DNA from 3 places in the Pseudarthrobacter sp. TE3704 genome. Region 2 is predicted to be linked to each of the others. Evidence: predicted binding sites of a transcription regulator. Region 2 holds the regulator's gene; each other region holds the start of a gene.
What was found. The regulator HrcA, encoded in region 2, represses chaperone genes, less so after heat shock. The targets are predictions, from matches to a motif close to TTNGCACTCGNNNNNNNCGAGTGCNAA.

Region 1: ACZ9BC_RS14150 (Hsp20/alpha crystallin family protein) is a predicted target of HrcA. The motif match lies at 2,794-2,820, and genes of this name have one in related genera.
Region 3: groL (chaperonin GroEL) is a predicted target of HrcA. The motif match lies at 3,464-3,490, and genes of this name have one in related genera.

What each region holds. Positions count from the first base shown of each region.
Region 1 covers NZ_JBWCCJ010000004.1:632,199-637,450, forward strand. Annotated here, with positions in the region: gene ACZ9BC_RS14135 (alkaline phosphatase D family protein) at 1-336, shown strand, start outside; gene ACZ9BC_RS14140 (histidine phosphatase family protein) at 437-1,213, shown strand; gene ACZ9BC_RS14145 (NAD(P)H-hydrate dehydratase) at 1,197-2,120, shown strand; gene ACZ9BC_RS14150 (Hsp20/alpha crystallin family protein) at 2,296-2,718, opposite strand; gene ACZ9BC_RS14155 (S9 family peptidase) at 3,384-5,252, shown strand, end outside.
Region 2 covers NZ_JBWCCJ010000002.1:343,197-348,448, forward strand. Annotated here, with positions in the region: gene ACZ9BC_RS05560 (GerMN domain-containing protein) at 340-1,254, shown strand; gene ACZ9BC_RS05565 (16S rRNA (uracil(1498)-N(3))-methyltransferase) at 1,241-2,020, opposite strand; gene dnaJ (molecular chaperone DnaJ) at 2,023-3,150, opposite strand; gene hrcA (heat-inducible transcriptional repressor HrcA) at 3,235-4,248, opposite strand; gene ACZ9BC_RS05580 (DUF3097 domain-containing protein) at 4,426-5,252, shown strand, end outside.
Region 3 covers NZ_JBWCCJ010000009.1:139,144-144,395, forward strand. Annotated here, with positions in the region: gene ACZ9BC_RS20620 (ABC transporter substrate-binding protein) at 174-1,493, shown strand; gene groL (chaperonin GroEL) at 1,658-3,286, opposite strand; gene ACZ9BC_RS20630 (ABC transporter substrate-binding protein) at 3,575-4,846, opposite strand; gene ACZ9BC_RS20635 (cold-shock protein) at 4,843-5,049, opposite strand; gene ACZ9BC_RS20640 (LytR C-terminal domain-containing protein) at 5,219-5,252, opposite strand, start outside.

The sequences.
Region 1 (5,252 bases), on a different contig from region 2:
CGGGTGAAGAACGTGGTGTGGCTGACCGCCGACGTGCACTACTGCGCCGCCCACCACTACTCGCCCGAGCGCGCTGCGTTCACCGACTTCGACCCGTTCTGGGAGTTCGTGGCCGGCCCCATCGCGGCCGGGTCCTTCGGCCCGAACGCCATGGACGGCACGTTTGGGCCCGAGGTGGTGTTCTCCAAGGCCGGGCGTTTCCCGGGCGAATCACCGCGCGACGGCGAGAACCAGTTCTTCGGGCACGTCCAGCTGGACGACGACATATTCACCGTGAGCCTGCGCAACGCCAACGGAGCCACGGTGTTCTCCAAGGTGCTGACGCCGGAACGGTAGCCGCGGCAGGCCGCCGTCGTCCGTTTATTCTTCCGGCCCATGGGTACGCCGCTGGTAGTGTTCCTGCATTCGGCAAGGCAAGCGGACGGGGTGGTTTTTCGTGAACGACGACGGGCTGACACAGGCAGTGCAGGAGGCCGGCGCGGTGGAGTTGCTGCTGATCCGGCACGGTGAAAGCGAAGGCAACGTGGCGGCCACAGAGGCGCGGCTGGCCGGGGCTGAGGTCATCGAAGTCCCTGCCCGGGATGCGGACGTGGACCTGTCCGATACCGGGCGGGAACAGGCCAAGGCGCTGGGGACGGCGCTGGCCCGGATCGCCGAGGAGTTCCGGCCGGATGCTGTGTTCTCCTCCCCTTATGCACGGGCGGTGCAGACGGCGGAGATCGCCGTTGAGACTGCGGGCTGGCGTGCGAAAGTGCGGACCGACGAACGGCTGCGGGACCGTGAACTGGGCATTCTGGACCGGCTCACCCGGCGGGGCGTCGAGGCGCGTTACCCGGACGAAGCCGAGCGCCGGGAGTGGCTGGGCAAGCTGTACTACCGGCCGCCGGGTGGTGAATCCTGGGCTGACGTGGCACTCCGGCTGCGCTCGGTCCTGGACGAACTGAACAACCTCGGCACCGGGCACCGGGTGATGCTGGTGTGCCACGACGCCGTGATCCTGCTGTTCAGGTACGTGCTGGAAGGCATGACCGAACGGGAAATCCTTGATCTCGCGGCCAGCACCTCGGTCCTCAACGCATCCCTGACACGCTACGTGCGCCCGTCCGGCGAGGGACCATGGACGCTTGAGAGCTTCAACGTGGCGGACCACCTGGCCGAACAGGGTGTGACAGTCACCGAGCATGCGGGGGACGCCAGTGTCCACCCGAAGTGATTCCGGTTCCCCCACCCTGGTGACCCCCTCGCTGCTGCGGGACTGGCCGCTGCCTGCACCGGGCGAGGACAAATACTCGCGCGGTTCGGTCCTGGTGATCGGCGGGGCCCGGGCAACGCCGGGGGCTGCCTTGCTCGCCGGTACCGCAGCCCTGCGTGCGGGTGCCGGAAAGCTGACACTGGCCGTTGCGGAATCAGTGGCGGCGCAGGTGGGGGTCGCGCTGCCCGAATGCGGGGCGATGGGACTGCCGGAAACTGCCGATGGGTCAGTGACGGGTGAGGGCCTGGACCGCATCGCGTCGTACCTTGAGCGTGCCGATGCGATCCTTATTGGCCCGGGGCTGGACGACCCGGACCTCGCAGAGGAGATGCTGCGGGTGCTCCTGGAGCGGGAGGAATCCGACGGCGGGCCGGGCGGCTCAGGAGGTCCCGCCGTCGTACTCGATGCCTACGCCCTGGGCGGACTCGTCAAGCTCGAAGATCAGCTGGAGCCGTGGCGGGGCCGGCTGATCCTGACGCCAAATCCCAAGGAGGCGGCGGTCCTGCTGGGGCGGGACATCGAGGACCTGGAAGCCGATGTGGCGTCGGTGGCCCGGCGCTTCGACGCCGTGGTGAGCTGCCAGGGCCTGATTGCGCGCCCGCCCGGTGACGCTCCCGAGGAGTCCGAAATGTGGAAGATCACCACCGGATACGGCGGGCTGGGGACTTCCGGCAGCGGCGATGTTCTGGCGGGTGCCATCGCCGGATTGCGGGCCCGGGGAACCAGCGGTGCCCAGGCCGCCTGCTGGGGTACGCATCTGCACGCCGCAGCCGCGGACCGCCTGGCCAGCCGCCTGGGCCCGCTCGGATTCCTGGCCCGCGAACTCGCCGACGAACTTCCCGCACTGATGCTCGAGCTGAACACCTGACGCCACAAGGGGGCTTCACATGGGATGGCCCCCGGACGAATCCGGGGGCCACCGTATCGGGAAGTTCAGGCGTAACCTGCCGGTGCGCATAAGCGCTGTGGCGTGCTCAGAATGGCCATCCGCCCAAAGAGGCAGTCAACAATCAGTACCCGACGTCCCGATCCTGGGGTCGAAACTAGGCGGCGATCTCTTGCTTTGCCCCCTTCGTTTCGATCTCGATCTTGCGCGGCTTGGCCTTCTCGGCGACAGGAATCCGCAGCGTCAGGACACCGGCGTCGTAGCTGGCCTTGACGTTGTCCGTATCCAGGGTGTCCCCGAGGATCAGCTGGCGGCTGAACACGCCGCGCGGCCGCTCAGAGGCGATCAACTCGGTGTCCTTGCCCGCGGGGTCCGGACGCTCGGCCCGTACCGTCAGGACATTCCGTTCCACATCCAGATCCACTGAATCCGCTGCGACGCCGGGCAGATCAAAGGCGACAACAAATTCCTGGCCCTCACGCCATGCGTCCATGGGCATCGCTGCCGGACGCGCTGCCGTACCGAGGACCTGCTGGGCCAGCCTGTCCAGCTCGCGGAACGGATCGGTTCGCATCAACATGGCTTCCCTCCTCGTAAGAGACGGTCCAACACATTTTTGATTACCAGCCGATCTGTATTGGCTGATATAGATTTTTTAGCACTGCAGAAGGAGATCTGCAAGCGGTTCCGCAAGGAATTTTTGTAACTTTTTTGGCTCCGGGGACATGGCTGAGGGGCCCTTCACTGAGAGTGAAAGGCCCCTCAAAAGGTGCGTTTCTAGCTCCTGGTTGGGTCCGGGCGGAGCGGTGCAGGACCTGGGTCCGGCACCGGCAACGGGCCCGGCGGCTCGGGAGTGGGGAACGGATTCGGCGCCGGCGGCCCCGGATGGCCAGGCTGGGTGGGATCAGGAGATGGCCCGGGCTCGGGCGGGAACGGCTCGGGTTCATGCACTGGCGGGATGGTCATAAACTTCCCCTCTCACGCTGGGCGGATGTGCCTTGGCGTGAACAGGATACGCCTGCCGCCTAAACCCCACTAGGGCAGGCACGACGGCGGTGCGCGCCGCCGTCGAAAGAGCAGGACGTACGACAGGGCTTAGGAAAAGAGTGGAACTGCGAGAGGGTTCACGAAAAAGGGGCAGGATGTAAGAGAGCGTGCCTGGCGGTGGCGCGGGAGGGCTTGGTGCCGCTCCCCCGGTAGCGAACGGCCCCGCCTATTGTCCGGGCTGGTGGCTATATTGAAGGAATGACCCAGACTCCGCTGCAGGATTCCGCCAGCACCCCCGCGTCCGCCACGGCCACGCCGCCGGTGGCCAAGAGAGTTCCCCTCGAACGGACGCACCACGGGGACACCTTCGTGGACAACTACGAGTGGCTGCGGGACAAGGAATCGGCCGAGGTAGTGGAGCACCTGAAGGCTGAGAACGCCTACCAGGAAGCCGTCACCGCGCACCAGGAGCCGCTCCGCGAGGCCATCTTCCAGGAGATCAAGGGCCGCACCCAGGAAACCGATCTTTCCGTGCCGCACCGCAAGGACGGCTGGTGGTACTTCAGCCGGTCCGTCGAAGGCAAGGAATACGGGATCCAGTGCCGGGTCAGGGCCGCCGACACCGACGACAAAATCGCCGACTGGACCCCGCCCGCCGTCGAGCCCGGCGTGGAGATCCCGGGCGAGGAAGTCCTCCTGGACGGGAACGTGGAAGCGGAAGGCAAGCCGTTCTTCTCGGTGGGCGGCACGGCCGTGTCCGTGGACGGCAACCTGTACGCCTACGCCGTGGACAACTCGGGCGACGAGCGCTTCACGCTCCGGATCAAGGACCTCCGCACCGGCGAACTGCTGCCGGATGTCATCGAGAACGTGTTCTACGGCGTCTCCTTCTCCCCCGACGGCTCGCGTATCTTCTACACGGTGGTTGATGATTCCTGGCGGCCGTACCAGGTGAAGGCCCACCTTTTGGGCACGCCCGTCACCGATGACGTGGTGGTCTACCAGGAGGACGACGCCGCCATGTGGCTGGGCTTCGAACTCTCCGCCGACCGCCGGTACCTGGTGCTGGGCATTGGCTGCTCCGAATACAGCGAGACCCGCCTGCTCCGGTTCGACGATCCCACAGGCACTGTCACCACCGTCATCTCCCGCAACGAGCGCGTCCTCTACGAGGCCGAACCCTTCCTGCTCCACGGCCCGGACGGACAGAAAACAGAGCGCATCCTCCTCACGCACAACCGCGGCGCCATCAACTCCATGGTCTCCCTGACGGACCCGGCCGAGCTGCGGAAGCCGCTGTCCGAGCAGCAGTGGCAGACCGTCGTCGAGCATTCCGACGACGTCCGCGTCAACGGCGCCGGCGTCACCTCCACCCACCTCATCGTCTCCATCCGCAAGGACACCATCGAGCGGGTCCAGGTCATGGGGCTGGCCGGGCTGGGCACGCCGGCCCAGCAGGCACCGGTGGAACCGGCATTCGACGAGGAGCTGTACACCGCCGGCGTGGGCGGTTCCGACTACGAGGCGCCCGTCATCCGGCTGGGCTACACCTCCTACTTCACGCCGTCGCGGGTGTATGACTTTGTGCTGCCCACCGCGGAGCGGCCTGCCGGGGAACTGCTGCTGCGCAAGGAGAGCCCGGTCCTGGGCGGGTACGTGGGCAGCGACTATGTGGCCACCCGCGAATGGGCGGTGGCCGGGGACGGCACCCGCATCCCGCTGTCCGTGCTGCGCCACAAGGCCGTAAAGCAGGACTCGACGGCGGCCGGGCTGGTCTACGGGTACGGCTCCTACGAGCTGAGCATGGACCCCGGCTTCGGCATCGCCCGGCTGTCCCTGCTGGACCGCGGCGTGGTGTTCGTGATCGCGCACATCCGCGGCGGCGGTGAGCTGGGCCGGCATTGGTACGAGGACGGCAAGAAGCTCACCAAGAAGAACACCTTTACGGATTTCGTGGACGCCACCGACTGGCTGGCAAACTCGGGCTGGGTGGATCCGGCCCGGATCGCAGCCCTTGGCGGCTCCGCGGGCGGGCTTTTGATGGGTGCGGTGGCGAACATGGCACCGGAAAAGTACGCCGCTATCGTGGCGCAGGTGCCCTTCGTGGACCCGCTCACCAGCATCCTT
Region 2 (5,252 bases):
GCGCGGAGGCCGTTGCCCGTTCTCCCCGTCCAGCGATCCTTCCATCTTACGCCAGAGCATCCCCCAGCCGGATAAAGCGAGGCTGCCCTGCAGGGCCAAAAGGGCCTGCCGTGGCGGCGGTGCGTCATAAGGTATCAACTTCATATCGGCCTCATATCGTTCCCGTTGCAGTTGGCCGCCAGTGCCGCTCCGCGGCTCTTCGGCTCCGCGCGTTGTGCCATGCTGGAAATCCAGCTGCAGCTGGAACACCAGGCCGCCCGGGGATCGGCCCTCCATGCAAGGAAAGGACAGGCAACAAAAGTGCCGGAAACCGCTGCGCCCAAGGGCGCCGCCCGTGCCATGGGCCGCGCGCGCGCACTTGTACTTGCCGGTGTCCTTGTTGCCGTCCCTGCCTTGACGGGCTGCATTGCCGAAGCGGGACCGTCACCCACAGCCACGCCGCTCACAGGTCCGGCCGCCTCGGGCACCGCACAGCCTCCATCCACCAGCGCGCCGCTGGAAACCACCCAGTCCTCCAACAAGGCGCCGGTGTACTGGATCGGCCGCAGCGACAGCGGCGTTTTCCTTTACCGGGAATTCCGGGATGTCCCTGACCAGGAAAATCCGGTGACCCGGGCATTGCGGGCCATGATGTCCGACAAACCCCTCGACCCTGATTTTTTTACCCCGTGGCAGAACCCGGGCCAGCTCGCCACGTCGATTTCGGGCAAGGACGTCATCACTGTTGATGTGTCCGAGGATGCGTTCAACAGCAACCTCGACGCCGACATGGCTGCCCGGGCCATCCAGCAGCTGGTGTATACGGCGACGGCCGCGGCTGCCAGCTCAGGACTGATCGACTCGGGGCAGCAGATCCGGGTGCGGATCCTGGTGGACGGACATACGGACTACGTGGCCTTTGACCACATCCAGCTGGGAGCCCTGATGACGCGGACCGCGGGCCTTGTTGCGCCCGTCTGGATTATTGGCCCCCAGGAAAACGTGGAAGTGGGCGGCGGCAGCGTCAAGATCACCGGGCGCAGCACAACGGCAGGCGGCAAGCTCCGCTGGCAGATCCTCCAGTCCAGGGACAACGGCGCCAAGGAGCCGTTCCTCACGGGCGAGACCACCGCGTCTGCTGAACAGGGACAGGCCGGGGTGTTCACCCTGGCGTTAAACCTGCCGCCAGGTGACTACGAGCTGCGGGTGTCCCAGGCGGGCACGGGCGACCAGCCGGACCAGTACGAGGACACCCGGGCCTTTAAGGTGCGGTAGCCTTCCAGCGGCCCAGGATGTCGCTGGCAAGGACGACGGCGGCAGGCCCGGCCGTTGATGAGCGCAGGACGTGGTGGCCCAGGAGTGCTGTCACGGCGCCCTTGTCACAGAGTTTCGTGACTTCCCGGGGGCTGATGCCGCCTTCCGGCCCCACGATCAGGAGGACTTCCCGGGGCACCGCTCCCCCCGCGCCATCCCATGCTTCGAGGACGTTTCGAAGTGGCCGCACGGCGTCCTCATGAAGGATGACCGCCAGGCCGGCCGCTTCCACCACCCCGGACAGGGCGGCTGTGTCGACGGCGGGCCGGACCTCGGGAACCCAGGCCCGGCGCGCCTGCTTGGCCGCCGCGCTCACGACAGACTGCCATTTGGCATGGGCTTTAGCGGCCCGGTCACCTTTCCAGCGCACGATGGAACGCTCGGACTGCCAGGGAATGACGGCGTCGATTCCGAGCTCTGTCGCCGTTTCGATGGCCAACTCGTCCCGGTCGCCCTTCGCAAGCGCCTGGACCAGGACCAGCCGGACATCGGGGCGGTCTTCGACAGCCACCGACGTGCACTCGACCTCCAGAGCCGCGGAAGAAGCCGCGGTGACGCGTCCGCTCATCCGTGTGCCGGCACCGTCCACGATGTCCACAGCTTCACCGGGTGACAGCCGTTTAACCGCAACAGCGTGCCTGGCTTCGGCTCCTTCCAGGATGAACCGTGTTGCGGGCGCGACGCCGTCCAGGGACCCGGCGGGAGTGAAGAAGACGGGGTTGCTCACCGCTACAGGTTACCGAGGCGGTCCCGGAGTTTGGCGAACATGCCGCCGCTGGCAGCGAGTTTGCCCTCGGTGATCTGCTCGCCGCGCATCTTGGCGAGCTGCCGCAGCAGGTCCTCCTGGGCGGCATCCAGCTTTGCGGGGGTCTCAACCTGCAGGTGCACCTTCAGGTCGCCGCGGCCGTAGCCGCGCAGGTGGGTAACGCCGAGGCCGCGGAGGGTGATGATCTCACCGGACTGCGTTCCGGGCTTGACGTCGATTTCCTGGGTCCCGTCGAAGGTCTCAAGGCTTACCTCTGTACCCAGCGCTGCGGCTGTCATGGGGATGTTCAGCGTGGCGTGGAGGTCGTCTCCGTCGCGGACGTAGGTGGCGTCGTTGTTGACGCGGATTTCCACGTAAAGGTCACCGGAGGGTCCGCCGGCGGGCCCGGCCTCGCCCTGGCCCGAGAGCTGGATCCGGGTGCCGGTGGCCACGCCGGCGGGAACCTTGATGGTCAGGGACCGGCGGCTCCGGATCCGTCCCTGGCCGCTGCATTCGTTGCAGGGGTCCTTGATGACGGTGCCGAAGCCTTCGCAGCTGCCGCAGGGCGCAGCCGTCATGACCTGGCCCAGGATGGAGCGAACGGCCCGCTGGACCTGGCCGCTGCCTCCGCAGATGTCACACCGTTCGGGGTGGGTGCCGGGCCGGCAGCATGATCCCTCGCAGGTGGGGCAGGTGACCGCGGTGTCCACTTCGAGTTTCTTGTTGACGCCGAACACCGCATCGCGGAGGTCGATCCGGACACTGATGAGGGCGTCCTGGCCGCGGCGGACACGGGAGGCAGGCCCGGTGGAGCCGCCGGCGCCAAAGAACGTGTCAAAGATGTCCTGGAACGCGAAGCCCTGGCCGGCGTAGCTGCCGCCGCCGAATCCGTTGTCCGTACCGTTTTCGTTGCCGGTGGTGTCATAGACGCGCCGCTTTTGGGGGTCGGAAAGGACCTCGTACGCGTGGGTTACTGCCTTGAAGCGGTCTGCGGCGTCCTCACCCGGGTTAACGTCCGGGTGCAGGGTCCGGGCCAGTTTTCGGTAGGCCTTCTTGATTTCTTCGCCGGTGGCCTCCGGTGAGACTCCAAGGACGTCATAGTGGCTGCTCAAAGTTCGTATCTCTTCCTTGTTGTACTGCCTGCATGCGGGGTGCCCTGCCCGTGGTTCCGGCGGCCTAAGCGCCGGGACCGCCGGTCAGGGTCCCAGGATCCGGGAAAGGTAACGGGCAACAGCCCTGACGGCGGCCATGGTGGTGGGATAGTCCATGCGCGTCGGCCCCAGCACGCCAATCTTGGCCGTGCTGTCCGGGCCATATCCCGTGGCCACGACAGACGCCTCTGAAAGGCCGTCGTAGGGGTTCTCGCGGCCGATGCTGACGGCCACGCCGCGGTGGTCCTGCGCCATCTCGCTCAAGAGCCGCAGCATGACCACCTGCTCCTCAAGGGCTTCCAGGACGGGGCCGATGCTGAGCGGGAAATCGACGTTGGACCGTGCAAGGTTCGCCGTTCCCGCCATCACCATCCGGTCCTCACGGCTGCTGTGCGCCAGCACCTCCAGCCCGTGGGCCAACGCCTGAGCGGCCGGCCTCTGGCTGGGACTGACGGCCGACACCACGGCCGGAAGTGACTGGGCCAGCTGGCCGAGCGGCGTTCCTGAAAGGGAACCCAGGAACCGGGTCCGCAAGGCGGCCAGGGCGTCGTCCCCCATGTCCTGCCCGACGTCGATGACCCGCTGTTCCACTTTGCCGCTGTTCGCGATCAGCACCACCAGCACCTTGCGGGGAGCAAGCAGGACGAATTCGATGTGCCGGATCAGGGCACGGCTCAGGTGCGGATACTGGACCACCGCCACCTGGTTGGTGAGCTGCGACAGCAGGCGGACCGTCCGGTCCAGGACATCGTCGAGGTCGTCCGAGCCCTCGAGCAACGACTGGATGGCCCGGCGCTCGGCCTGCGACAGGGGTTTGACGGCCGAAATCTGGTCGACGAACAGACGGTAGCCCTTGTCGGTGGGAATCCGGCCCGCGCTGGTGTGCGGGGCGGTGATCAGGCCCTCGTCCTCCAGCGCCGCCATATCGTTGCGGATTGTCGCACTGGAGACGCCGAGATGATGCCTCTCGACCAGGGCCTTGGATCCCACCGGCTCGCGGGAGTGGACGTAGTCCTCCACGATGGCCCGCAGTACTTCCAGCTTGCGTGGCTCGCTCACACTCCACCTCCATCCAGGGTCAGGGCGGCCGTGCCGCCCGCACCGTGCCACCACCAGGGTTAGCACTCGACATGCCTAAGTGCTAACAGTCTATTATGCCCCGGGCCGTTGTTAGCATTGGTACCGCTCCGGGCGAAATTCCGGTGGCACTGATCTAGCGCTAGGCGGAGTCGATCCATGGATTACCAGAACTGGGGGCCCCGGGACATGTCCGCGCCCGTCCGGACCCAATTGCCCGAAGTGCCCGTTGAGCGCGGCATGGTGCTGGAGGACGTCCAGTCCGGTTGGGTCGGCGCCGTCACCCGGGTGGAAAAGTCCGGTGGGATGCACGTGGTGGTCCTCGAGGACCGCCGCGGGAAGTCACGGACCTTCCGGCTGGGTTTCGGCTTCCTCCTCGAAGGCCGCGCAATCCGCCTCATGCCCCCAGCACCCCGTCCGGCCACGGCCGGCCCCGCCGCCGGAAGGACAGCCTCCGGCTCGGTGCGGGTTGCCGGCCATCGCGCACAGGTAGCCAAGGCAAGCCGCATCTGGGTGGAGGGAAAGCACGACGCCGAACTGGTGGAAAAAGTGTGGGGAGACGACCTTCGGGTGGAGGGCATCGTCGTCGAACCCCTGCACGGCATTGACGACCTGGCCGGCGCAGTGGCCGACTTCCGGCCCGGACCGGGACGGCGCCTGGGCGTGCTCGTGGACCACCTTGTGCCGGACTCCAAGGAGTCGCGCATCGCTGATGCCGTCATGGCGTCTCCCGGCGCGGCGGGGAACGTGCTCATCGTGGGCCATCCCTACGTGGACGTGTGGCAGGCCATCCGGCCCGCTGTCCTCGGCATCGAGAAGTGGCCCGTTGTGCCACGGGGGCAGGACTGGAAGACCGGGATCCTGGCCGCTTTCGGCTGGCCCCACGCCACGAAGGAAGACATCGGGCTGGGATGGCAGAAGCTGTTGGGGGCTGTCCGCAGCTATGCAGACCTGGAAGCATCCCTGCTGGGGCGGGTTGAGGAAGT
Region 3 (5,252 bases), on a different contig from region 2:
CCAGTCCTGCCCTCGCCTGCGTCCAAGAACCGGGAAAGCGGTTACCAAAAGTCCTTGACGGCAGGAATGGATCAGGGAACAATCGCATTTATTGAAAACGAGAAAACGCTTTCTCGAGCAGTGGCGGCAGGGATGCCGGATCTGCCGGGAGGCGGTACCAGGAAGGCACATCAATGACGATTCGGACTGTAAGCCGGCGCAAGTTCCAGCTCGGCGCAGCGGCCCTGGCCCTCTCCATCCTCGCTACAGGCTGTGGCGCCTCCGGCGGAACCGGAGGGTCGGGCGGCAACGAGCAGGTCACCCTGCGGTTCGCCTGGTGGGGCAACGAGTACCTCAACGCGCAGACCGAAAAGGTCATCGCGGCCTTCGAGGCGGAACACCCCAACATCAACATCGAATCCGAGCCCGGCGAATGGGGCGGCTACTGGGACAAGCTGGCCACGAAAACGGCCGCCAACGACGCGCCGGACGTGATCCAGATGGACCAGAAGTACATCGCCGAGTACGGTGGCCGCGGGGCGCTGCTGGATCTGTCCAAGCAGGACGGCATCGACACCTCCAAGCTGGACAAGGAGGCCCTGGCTTCAGGGCAGTACGACGGCGCGCAGTACGGGCTCAGCACGGGCCAGAACGCCTACGTCATCATGGCCAACACCAAGGTGTTCGAGGCAGCGAACGTACCTATCCCGGATGACACAACCTGGACCTGGGACGACTTCATGGACACGGCGTCGAAGATCAGCGCTGCCGGTGACGGAAAGAACTACGGCGCCGCCTACGGCAGCAACGAAGCTGACTTGATCATCTGGCTGCGGCAGCACGGCGAGGACCTGTACTCCAGCGACGGCAAGCTGGACTTTGATACCGCGACGGCGGCGTCCTTCTGGGAGCGGCTGAAGGAGCAGCGGGACTCGAAGGCCAGCCCGCCGGCAACGGTGGCCACGGAGGACTCGGGGGCCGGGCTGGAGGAAAGCCTGTTCGGAACCAACCGCGTGGGCATGGCCTGGTGGTGGACCAACCAGCTCGGCTCGCTGGAAGCCACTACTGGCAGCAGCATCAAGATGCTCCGCGCACCGAGTGTGGACGGCTCGGCCGCGAAGAACGGCATGTACTACAAGCCCACCATGTTCTGGTCCGCCTCGTCGCGCTCAAAGCACCCCGAAGAGGCTGCCACCTTCATCAACTACCTCACCAACAGCCCGGAGGCCGGCGGCATCCTGATGACGGACCGCGGCGTGCCCACCAACCCGGAGATCGTTGACAGCATTACTGCTGCGCTGAAGCCTGCGGACACCACCGTCGTGTCCTTCCTCAAGGGCATTGCACCTGACATCCAGGAAGCACCGCCGGTTCCGCCGGTAGGCGCCGGCAGTGTGCAAAACGTGATCAAGCGCTACACGGACGAAGTGCTGTACGACCGCCTCACCCCGCAGGCGGCCGCGGAGGCCTTCAAGAAGGAAGTCGAGGGGATGCTGTCCAGCGCCAGGAAGTAGCAAAGGCACGGCCGGGCCGCACCACCAGGCCAGTACCGGACCACCACGCAGTACCGGACCACCACATGGCACGGCAACCGCTGACCGCATAAAAGACAAATGCGGCCCCCTCCGCAGAGGGGGCCGCATTTGTCGTATCAGCGGGACAGGTCCCGGCAGGAAGGCTAGAAGCCGCCCATGCCGCCCATGTCGTCGCCGCCGCCGACGGGAGCGGCGTTCTTCTCGGGCTTGTCGGCCACAACTGCCTCGGTGGTGAGGAACAGGCCAGCAATGGAGGCCGCGTTCTGCAGGGCAGAGCGGGTCACCTTGACGGGATCGTTGACGCCGGCAGCCAGCAGGTCGACGTATTCGCCGGTGGCTGCGTTCAGGCCGTGTCCTGCGGGCAAGCCGCGGACCTTGTCAACAACGACGCCCGGCTCAAGGCCGGCGTTGAAGGCGATCTGCTTCAGCGGAGCGTCGATGGCAACACGGACGATGTTGGCACCGGTTGCTTCGTCGCCGGACAGCTGCAGGTTGGCGAATGCCTTGGCGCCGGCCTGGATGAGGGCCACGCCGCCACCGGCGACGATGCCTTCTTCAACAGCGGCCTTTGCGTTGCGCACTGCGTCCTCGATGCGGTGCTTGCGCTCCTTGAGCTCAACCTCCGTAGCGGCACCGGCCTTGATGACTGCAACGCCGCCGGCCAGCTTGGCCAGGCGCTCCTGCAGCTTCTCGCGGTCGTAGTCGGAGTCGGAGTTCTCGATCTCGGCGCGGATCTGGGAAACGCGGCCGGCGATCTGGTCGGCGTCGCCCGCACCCTCGACGATGGTGGTCTCGTCCTTGGTGACAACAACCTTGCGTGCCTTGCCCAGGAGTTCGAGGCCGGCGTTCTCCAGCTTCAGGCCGACTTCCTCGGAAATGACCTGGCCGCCGGTGAGGACGGCGATGTCGGCGAGCTGTGCCTTGCGGCGGTCACCGAAGCCGGGGGCCTTGACGGCCACGGACTTGAAGGTGCCGCGGATCTTGTTGACGATCAGGGTGGCCAGGGCCTCGCCCTCGATGTCCTCGGCGATGATCAGCAGCGGCTTGTTGGACTGCATGACCTTTTCCAGGACAGCAACCAGTTCCTTGACGTTGGAGATCTTGGAGTTGACGATCAGGATGTACGGGTCCTCGAGGACCGTTTCCTGGCGCTCTGCGTCCGTGACGAAGTAGGCGGAGATGTAGCCCTTGTCGAAGCGCATGCCTTCGGTGAGTTCCAGCTCCAGGCCGAAGGTGTTGGATTCCTCGACCGTGATGACACCTTCCTTGCCAACCTTGTCCAGGGCTTCGGCAATGAGGGCACCGATTTCGTCGTCACCGGCGGAGATCGAGGCGGTAGCGGCGATCTCTTCCTTGGTTTCGATTTCCTTGGCGGAGTTCAGCAGCTCGGCGGTGACGGCCTCAACGGCCTTCTCGATGCCGCGCTTGAGGGACAGCGGGTCGGCGCCGGCAGCAACGTTGCGCAGGCCTTCCTTGACCAGGGCCTGTGCCAGCACGGTAGCCGTGGTGGTGCCGTCGCCTGCGACGTCATCCGTCTTCTTGGCAACTTCCTTGACCAGCTCGGCGCCGATCTTCTCGTAGGGATCGTCCAGCTCGATCTCCTTGGCGATGGAAACACCATCGTTGGTGATCGTGGGGGCGCCCCACTTCTTTTCGAGGACGACGTTGCGTCCACGCGGGCCGAGGGTGACCTTAACGGCGTCGGCGAGGGTGTTCAGGCCCCGCTCAAGGCCGCGGCGTGCCTCTTCATCAAATGCAATGATCTTGGCCATAACGGCAGTAGTCCTTTCGGGACAGTCGTTAAGATTGAACCTTCGCTGCAGTGCCCGCGACGGACGATCCTTTGCCGACGGCCTCTGTACGCCTCCGGGTGGGGATCTCACTCCAGTTAGGTGTTTCTTCGCTCCTCGACCGCTGCCGTGCGCCGCCCGGCGGAACCAGGCCTTGCTTTAGCAGTCGGTACGTCAGAGTGCTAACTCAATAATTAGCACTCCCCACGTGAGAGTGCAAGCGAAAGAGGCCCCCAACCGGCAGTCCGCCCTGGTATTCGCCGAGGGCGATCAGCTCGCGGCGCGGCCCGCTGTCTCCCGGCCGCTGGGCGCGGGAATGTTGTCGGCCCCGTATGTAAACACCATGAAGTTGGCCGTGGTGATGTCTCCGTTGGCGTCAAACGCGACCGGGCCGGATTCGCCGTCGTAATTTATGACGCTGCCCGATGCCAGTCCGGCCAGGCATTCTTTGTAGGAGGCACACGCAGCAGCTGCGGGGGCCTCCGCCCCGGCCACTCCCCCGGATACGCTTATCAGGTTCGCCGTGACGGAGCGGCCTGCATCGTCCTCCGCCCTGGCGGCGGCCAGGGCGGCAAGGGTAACGGCGTCGTACGTCTCGGCCGCGAACGATACGTCCTTCAGTTTCCCGTCGACGGCCAGCAGCCGCTCCTGGAATGCCGCGGAGGGAAGTTGTCCCGGAACCACCGCGCGCGCGCCGTCGAGGGACCTGGCGCCCAGCGTGGACCCGTACCGGGCGAAGGCGCCGTCGCTGATGATGATGCGGTCCCCGGCCACTCCGGCATCGTTCAGTTCTGCCAACGCGCCCTGCGCACCCTCGCGTGCAATCAGGATCACCGCATCGGATGCGGCTTCCGCTGCCTCATCGGCGGCTCCGCCGGCCTCCCCCGGCGTGAACCCCTCCGTCGCCGCGACGTTGAGTCCGGACTGCTCGGCTGCGTCGGAAACAGCCGTTGAAACGTCCTTGCCGTAGGAGCCCTCCTGGTACAGCACGGTGACGGTGGCGGCCCCGGCGTCCTTGGCGAGTTTGACCAGGACGGGAGCCTGGGCCACATCCGCGGCCGCTGTCCGGAAGTAGTAGCCGCCGGAGTCGGTGCCGGTGAGGCCCGCCGCAGTGTTGGCCGGTGAGATCAGCGGCGTGCGTGCCCTGGACAGGACGTCGATGGTTGCTTCGGCGTTGCTGGAATCGGTGGGCCCGATCACCACGTCGGCCTTGCCGGCTACCAGGGCGTGCGCCTGGGCTGCCGCGTCCTGGTCCGTGGCGACGGGGAGGAGCTCCACGGGCCGGCCCTTGTGGCCGCCTGCGTCGTTGATGTCCTTGACTGCGAGCCTGGCCGCTGCCAGCTGGGGTGCGTTGAGGAAGCTGCTGTCACCGGTGTTGTCCAGGACCAGACCCACGCGCAGGATGCCATCCCCGGACGCCTCCGCTGCTTCGACGCGCGCATTGCCGGTCACGCCGGAACACGCCGTCGCGGCCAGGAGGGCGCACAGGGAGAGGGCAAGCGCCGGACGGATCCGGGCGGCGGGGCGGAACAGGGGCTTCACTCGGCTGGCCGGACGCTTTCGGCCTGGGGGCCTTTCTCGCCTTCGCCGACTTCGAGCTCCACCCGCTGGCCCTCGTCGAGTGCACGGTAGCCCTCACCCTGGATGGCGGACCAGTGGACAAAAATGTCGTCCCCGGACCCGTCGACGGTAATGAAGCCGTAGCCCTTCTCCGGATTGAACCACTTGACGGTTCCCAGTGCCATGATGATCAACTCTTTCCGTTGAGACCGGGGAAGCCGCGCCGCTGTCTGCTGCCTGGCCCCGGAACGAAGCCTGAAATTTACTCTAGCCAATGCCGGGCCGGCGCCGCAGTCAGCGTGGAGCAGGGGCGGCAAACGTTACTGATGCGTGACCGGTGCCACAGAAAATGCCCTACCGGTAGCCCGGACCCAGCACCACAGCCAGC